3 regions of the Paenibacillus sp. LjRoot56 genome follow, and region 2 is predicted to be linked to each of the others. Evidence: riboswitches for the same ligand, from Rfam matches in the RefSeq annotation. Region 2 holds a riboswitch; each other region holds the start of a gene.

Region 1 (2,203 bases), on a different contig from region 2:
TGCTTGCTGAGCTTGCCTTACGCGCAGAGACGCATGGAACAGTAACCATACTGGATAAGCGTGCACGGATGAGAGAGGTAGCCGAATATATTCGTACGCACTGCACGAAACCGCTAACTCTCCTGCAGATGGCCGAGCAGGCAGGCTTCAGTACCTACTATTTTAGTCGAATGTTTCACGAAGTGATGGGACGCACACCAGTCGTGTGGTTGTTCGAAAGTCGTCTTGTTGTAGCTAAACAACTGCTCATGTCTACCGAATGGACGATTAAGCAAGTGGCAGAGCATGTCGGATTTTCCCAGAGCAGTTACTTTATTGCGCGCTTCAGAGAGCATACCGGAATGACGCCACAGGAGTATCGGCGGCTGTACAGCACGTAAAAAAACCTTCAAGCAATTGAAGGTTTTTTTACATGTTCTTTGCGAGCCATTGCGACTACAGCGTGACTCTTTTGAAATTCGGAAAAGGCAGTCATAGATGCCATATATTGGAGTTAGTATATCAGATTGATTTCATCGTTTCCAATGGATCGAATGAATGTAATCATCTTGGGCAGCCGACGCCACAGAGCTTTATCTCCTAAAGAGCATTAATAAGTAGCAAAGTATGGGATAATCAACGTCACCACTACATGTATGCGCTTTCATCAACTACCAAAGTCAAATAAGCAAAAATTAAAGGCGAATCTACGTTTTACATTCGATAAAGAACGGCGTAAGATTCATTACGACAAGTTGATTTTTTTAAAAAGAAACCACTTAATTCCCAGTAGGGAAACGGGGGAACCAATCGAAGCCGTCCAAGCAATACTTGGCTTCATGGGGTGAATCCTGATGCTCACAAGCATTAGGTAGGACGCTCTCAAGTCCGAATCCGACAGCTAACCTCGTAGGTGTATTGAGAGAGAACCGCACACTCGCCTTCTTATGTGAAGAAGTCCGAGCGTAGAGATTCTCTATGCTTAGGGCTTCTTTTTGCTTGTCTTTCATCTAAAAAATTACATATATGCCATAAGGAGGATGTACGATGCATGCCATTGAAATCAACAATCTGACCAAAACCTATGGGAACGCAAGAGGGATTACCGATGTTAGTTTTACGATCGAAGAAGGGGAAATCTTTGGGTTCATTGGACCCAATGGGGCAGGGAAATCAACGACGATTCGAACGCTGCTGTCTCTGATTTTTCCAACAAGCGGCAGTGCCAAAATTTTCGGGAAAGACTGCATCCAGTTTGCGCCAGAAATTAAGAAAGAGATCGGCTATTTACCGTCCGAAGTTTTTTATTATGACAACATGAAGGTAATCGACCTACTCAAGTATTCGGCCAGCTTTTACAAGAAGGATTGCACCAAGAGAATCAAAGAGCTTGCTGAAATCATGGATCTAGACGTTACGAAGAAAATTGATGATCTATCTCTGGGGAACAAAAAGAAAGTGGGCATCGTTCAAGGGCTGCTGCATGATCCTAAGCTCATTATTCTGGATGAACCGACAAGTGGACTGGACCCGCTCATGCAGCAGAGGTTTTTCGAATTGCTCGAACAACAGAATCAAAGAGGAGCTACGATTCTTTTTTCCTCTCATATATTGAGTGAAGTTCAAAGATTATGTGATCGAGTCGCGATTATTAAGGAAGGCAGGATTGTAACGGTTGAGAAAATCAGCACATTAAAAGAAAACAACTTCAAGCGATTTAAAGTGGATACGGCCCAAGCGCTTGATCCTAACTTTTTCAAAATGACCGGGGTCAATAACATTGATGTCCAAGGCCAGACGACGAGCTTCTTATTTAAAGGCAACATTAATCAAGTCATGAGAAAGATTGCTGAAATTGAAATTGATAATCTGTGGATTGAAGAGCCAGATTTAGAGGAGATCTTTATGCATTACTATGAAAAGGAGGCTTAAAGCGGAATGAATATCTACCTTCATGAATTGAGAGCTTATCGGAAATCCACAATTACGTGGACGTGCTCCTTAATTGCAGTCATCGTCTTATTCCTATCCCTTTTTCCTTCGGTTTCTAAGGATTTTGCTGAGTTTTCTTCCATATTAGAAGGGTATCCAGAAGGGGTCAGGAAAGCGCTTGGTATTCAAATCGAAACGTTTGGTACCCTACTCGGGTTCTATATGTACATCTTTATGTACATTACGCTTTGCGGAGCCATTCAAGCCATGGTTCTGGGAACGTCAATACTCT
Region 2 (2,203 bases):
GGTCATGGAGAACAGGTTTGTTGGGTAAATAACCACCGAATAAAGCGTTTACTTGCAAGATGGGACCCATCTCAATTGCCTCCCTAAATAGCAAATTTTTGGTATTTTTGAATCAAATACTTCCAGAATCATTATAAACAAATTTGCATTTTTAGCCTAGTTTTGACCATTATACACTGAAAAATCGCGTATACGTACGTTAAAGTTAGACACATGTAGATATAAGTGGGTTATATATGAAAAATAATCGAAATTTAAGCGATTTAGCCCTTTTTAACGGGTGTTAATCCCTTTACAGGTTGAGATTAACAGCGTAATATACTTTTCATAATAACTTAATATCCAATTTGCCAATTTTCCATTCGCTGAGTTCCAAATGTGGGAACGGGGGAACCACTGCAAACTTAATGAGCAATCCAATGCGGTTAAGTAAGCAGAGAGTAACAGGGGTGAATCATAGACGTCAAACAAGCAGTTTGCGTCTACGTAGGGCGACTCTCACGTCCGAATCCGTCAGCTAACCTCGTAAGCGTAAGAGAGGTAACGATTGTCGTGCGTGCTATTTGTATTTCACTATGCAAACTAAGCCAGCGAGAAGAGTCCTCTTCTTGCTGGCTTTTTGTCCTCATTTAGGGTTATACACAGATCATAAGACATAAAACAACCCGGAATTCATAGGATGATGAATAGGTAAAAGGGGGGGACGACCAGATTCAGCGGAGTAACTTGCTGATGATGGCGAGCGTTAAGTTAAACTAAAAACCTTAGTCGCGTCAAATTAATCATGCTGTAACCTGGCGGCGAGGCTTTGAAGGAGGACCGAAGAAGTGGGCAGTATCTCAATTAGCGAGACCCATGTAAAACGATCATCCAGCATGTCCTTCGCATTGCGATGGAAGCATGAAAACTTGCGTTTGATTTTAAGCCTAGCTATAATCTCAATCGCAATGACTTTCATGTTTTTGGTGTTGTTGTACGGAACGGCTACCAAGAGCGTATCCGTGGTTGTTAATGGACAAGAAACTATTGTGCACACGAAGCAATGGGTCCTGCAACGCCTACTGGATGAACAAGCCATAACGATTGGTGAGCACGATGAAATTTCAGCTTCACTCACGACCAAGCTCAAGGGTGGAGACAAAATTGTTATCGAGCATGCCTCACCGATTCAATTGACTGCTGATGGAAAGACCACCACTGTTTACACAACTGCAAGAACGGTAGAAAGTGCATTGCAACGTTTACATATTGCACTTGGGGAGAACGATCGTATTTCTCCCGAACCGACGTCCGCTCTTACCACTGGCGATGAAATCAAGATCGTCCGTGTGAAAAAAGAGACGGAGGAAGTCTCTGAACCGATCGCATTCGAGACAGAGAAAAAGAATGACGCATCTTTACTTAAAGGGAAAGAGCAAGTGGTCCAAGAAGGTAAAGAAGGCGTATTGGTCAAGAAGAAAGAAAAGACTTTCGAAGACGGTGTTTTAGTCGCGGAAGCAGTTGTGGGTGAAGAAGTACAAACAGAAAGTGTTAAGAAAGTAGTATCCGTAGGCACGAAAAATCCTGTGGTTGTTCTTTCCGCCTCTTCACCGAGTGTGGATGAGGTTTCCAAGAATGGTGTGACCTTCGGTTACAAACAAATTCTCAAAAACGTGAAGCTTACAGCTTATTCAGCGGACGCTGCGTCGACAGGCAAAACCGAGGGCTCGTCTGGGTATGGTAAAACCTACACAGGCACTACCGTGACGGAAGGGCGTACAATTGCCGTCGATCCGAAGGTTATTCCGCTTGGTTGGTGGGTGTACATTGAAGGGATTGGTTTCCGTCGTGCTGAGGATATTGGCAGCGCCGTGAAAGGCCAAATGATCGATGTATACTATGAAGATCACGGATATGCAAATAAATTCGGCACGAAGCAAGGGTACACTGTGTATGTGGTTGGCCCTACAAAACCGTCCCAAAACTAACGTGTAAACGGTAGTTTCGACGGGAACACTACTAAATACACGTAGCTTGGCATCTGCCTGCGCGAAAGAAGAGGAGACCCCTCTTCTTTTTCTGCGTACTGGGGAAGGAAAACGGTGATGATAAAAGAAATGATCGTTGTGGAAGGTAAGGACGATACAGCTGCGATCAAACGGGCTGTGCAGGCGGATACAATTGAAACAGGCGGCTCCGCCATCGGACAAGCCGTACTCAAGCG
Region 3 (2,203 bases), on a different contig from region 2:
TAGATGGCATTTTGCCCGCCAACAAGCGATAGCCCTTCATCATCACTCCATTGGATGTCTATCTGAAGAAGATCATGGACAAATCGCCAAGTCAAAGGCATATAAGTCACATCCTGATACGTTAGAAAAGGGTACGGCTCTGTTTTATTATTGATTTCTACTTGATTTATCGTGATGGGTACATCGGAAACTTGGACTAAATAACTGTTTGCATGACTTTTGGTTGTTAGATCCTGTTCAAGTGGGGTTTGACGAATTGACGGTGGAAAGTTCCGATTTGACCAAATCTGCAATCCATCGGATTCACTCCAGTTGTACTCAATGCCGAGTGTTTGGAAATTGTTCCACGTCATGGGTAGGTAAGTAATGTCTTTATATACCAGAAACGGGTATTGGCTATGGGCAATGTCCATGTCTTGACCATTGATTTGAATTGGAAAATAGGGTAGAGATGCCTTCACAGATACGCTTGCTGAAGCTTGCATTGGAAGTAACGGTAACAACCCGCACATCAATCCGAGTATGACAATCGAGCATTTTATGGCAATTTTCTTCAAACCTATCACCCTTTTCTAAGTTAGTATTGCTACTAATTAGACGCAGGATGCTGGGAAAAGTTGTATGAATGGAGGAGGGAATATCCAGATCGTGTTGCTGATGGTAAATTTTGAGTCATGATCTCATTGATTTCCCATGTTACAATCGTTGAGATCCAAGCTGGATCCAAAACTTAGAAGGCCGAAGCTTTTTTGAAGCACGGGGGAACCAATCTTTGGGGTGAAGTCGCGGTATGCGCGGCCGGGTGATTACTCTTTGATCCGAATCCGACAGCTAACCTCGCAGGCCACAAAAAGGAGAGGTTTATAGTGAAACGTTACAAGAAGCTTATTGTTACAGGAGCATTAGGTTTGACTGTCTTGATGGGGGCGAACGCAGCATTTGCTGCAACAGGAACACACACGGTAGTAGGCAACGATACCATGTGGCTAATCTCTAAGAAATATGGCGTCAGCCTTACATCGCTGATTAATGCCAATCCACAGGTAGCCAATCCGAACGTGATTTGGTCGGGCATGAAGCTCAACATTCCTGGAAGCACAGGTACAACTGTTGTGACGAAACCACAGGTTACGCCAGCACCTACAGTTACACCGACACCAACGCAATCCACTTTTGCTAGTCAAGTGGTTACCTTAGTAAACCAGGAGAGAACGAAGGCTGGATTGAAGCCTTTGACCAGCAATAGCGCACTTACCGCGATGGCGCTGGATAAAGCGAAAGATATGTACAATAACGGATATTTCGATCATACATCGCCGACTTACGGGTCACCTTTTGATATGATGAGCTCCTACGGCATTCATTATTCCTACGCGGGTGAAAATATCGCTAAGGGTCAGCAATCCCCTGCAGCCGTCATGACAGCATGGATGAACAGTACCGGTCACCGTCAAAACATTCTAAGTCCGAACTTCACACAAATAGGTGTTTCTTATTATAATGGTGAGTGGGTTCAGGAATTTATAAGTAATTAAAAGGTAAATGTGAATCGTGGCAGTCTCCCTTGGGAGGCTGTTTTTTTTGCATGATGTCGAAGGAGATAGGTCGTGTGTGTCGAATTGGAAATCAATTAAACGATTGGAGTGTTAAGTAAGATTAGAGAAAACGAGGAACTCAGTGACTTGGTAAAGACAAAGGAGTAGTGTCGTAGTGACTAGAATAAAAAAAATGACATTTTGGATAGTTACTGTTTTCTTTTATATCTGTTTGTTTTTACTTTATTGGATTTTCCTCACTGCGGATACGGCTTTATATGTAGGTAAATTAGTTAGTCAGATGGGCATAGAGTCAACCCAATCATTCGTTATTTTCTATTTCATTGTCGGAACAATACTTACTATCGCATTCTGTTTTTTAAATGTTTGGGCATATCGCAAGAAACGAGTGTTTTTCTGGTTATTGTTTATTTTACACGCTTATTATTTATATAAATTATATAGTATCGTCGCAGATCCGAACCCAATTAGAATCATTTAAAAAACTTGAAATTAAGTTCCCAAGAGGTGCCCATCATGATTAAAATACTAACTGAAATTGAAATTGAAGCATCCATTGATGTTTGCTTTGATATGGCAACGAATATTGATATCCATACGCAGACTGTGTGGCCACACACCAAGGAACGAGCGATAGCTGGAACAAC

What was found. Region 2 has a riboswitch for cyclic di-AMP ahead of ACSQ8O_RS00250 (ubiquitin-like domain-containing protein). Riboswitches for the same ligand answer to the same signal wherever they lie in the genome.
Region 1: another riboswitch for cyclic di-AMP. It lies ahead of ACSQ8O_RS24225 (ABC transporter ATP-binding protein); the one in region 2 lies ahead of ACSQ8O_RS00250 (ubiquitin-like domain-containing protein).
Region 3: another riboswitch for cyclic di-AMP. It lies ahead of ACSQ8O_RS27625 (CAP domain-containing protein); the one in region 2 lies ahead of ACSQ8O_RS00250 (ubiquitin-like domain-containing protein).

Annotation. Positions count from the first base shown of each region.
Region 1 is NZ_CAXURV020000003.1:1,172,484-1,174,686, reverse strand. It holds gene ACSQ8O_RS24230 (AraC family transcriptional regulator) at 1-380, shown strand, start outside; cyclic di-AMP (ydaO/yuaA leader) riboswitch at 746-911, shown strand; gene ACSQ8O_RS24225 (ABC transporter ATP-binding protein) at 1,027-1,911, shown strand; gene ACSQ8O_RS24220 (ABC transporter permease subunit) at 1,918-2,203, shown strand, end outside.
Region 2 is NZ_CAXURV020000001.1:50,335-52,537, reverse strand. It holds gene ACSQ8O_RS00255 (ABC transporter ATP-binding protein) at 1-70, opposite strand, end outside; cyclic di-AMP (ydaO/yuaA leader) riboswitch at 354-547, shown strand; gene ACSQ8O_RS00250 (ubiquitin-like domain-containing protein) at 828-1,967, shown strand; gene rnmV (ribonuclease M5) at 2,085-2,203, shown strand, end outside.
Region 3 is NZ_CAXURV020000004.1:419,310-421,512, reverse strand. It holds gene ACSQ8O_RS27630 (hypothetical protein) at 1-485, opposite strand, end outside; cyclic di-AMP (ydaO/yuaA leader) riboswitch at 727-861, shown strand; gene ACSQ8O_RS27625 (CAP domain-containing protein) at 867-1,535, shown strand; gene ACSQ8O_RS27620 (SRPBCC family protein) at 2,073-2,203, shown strand, end outside.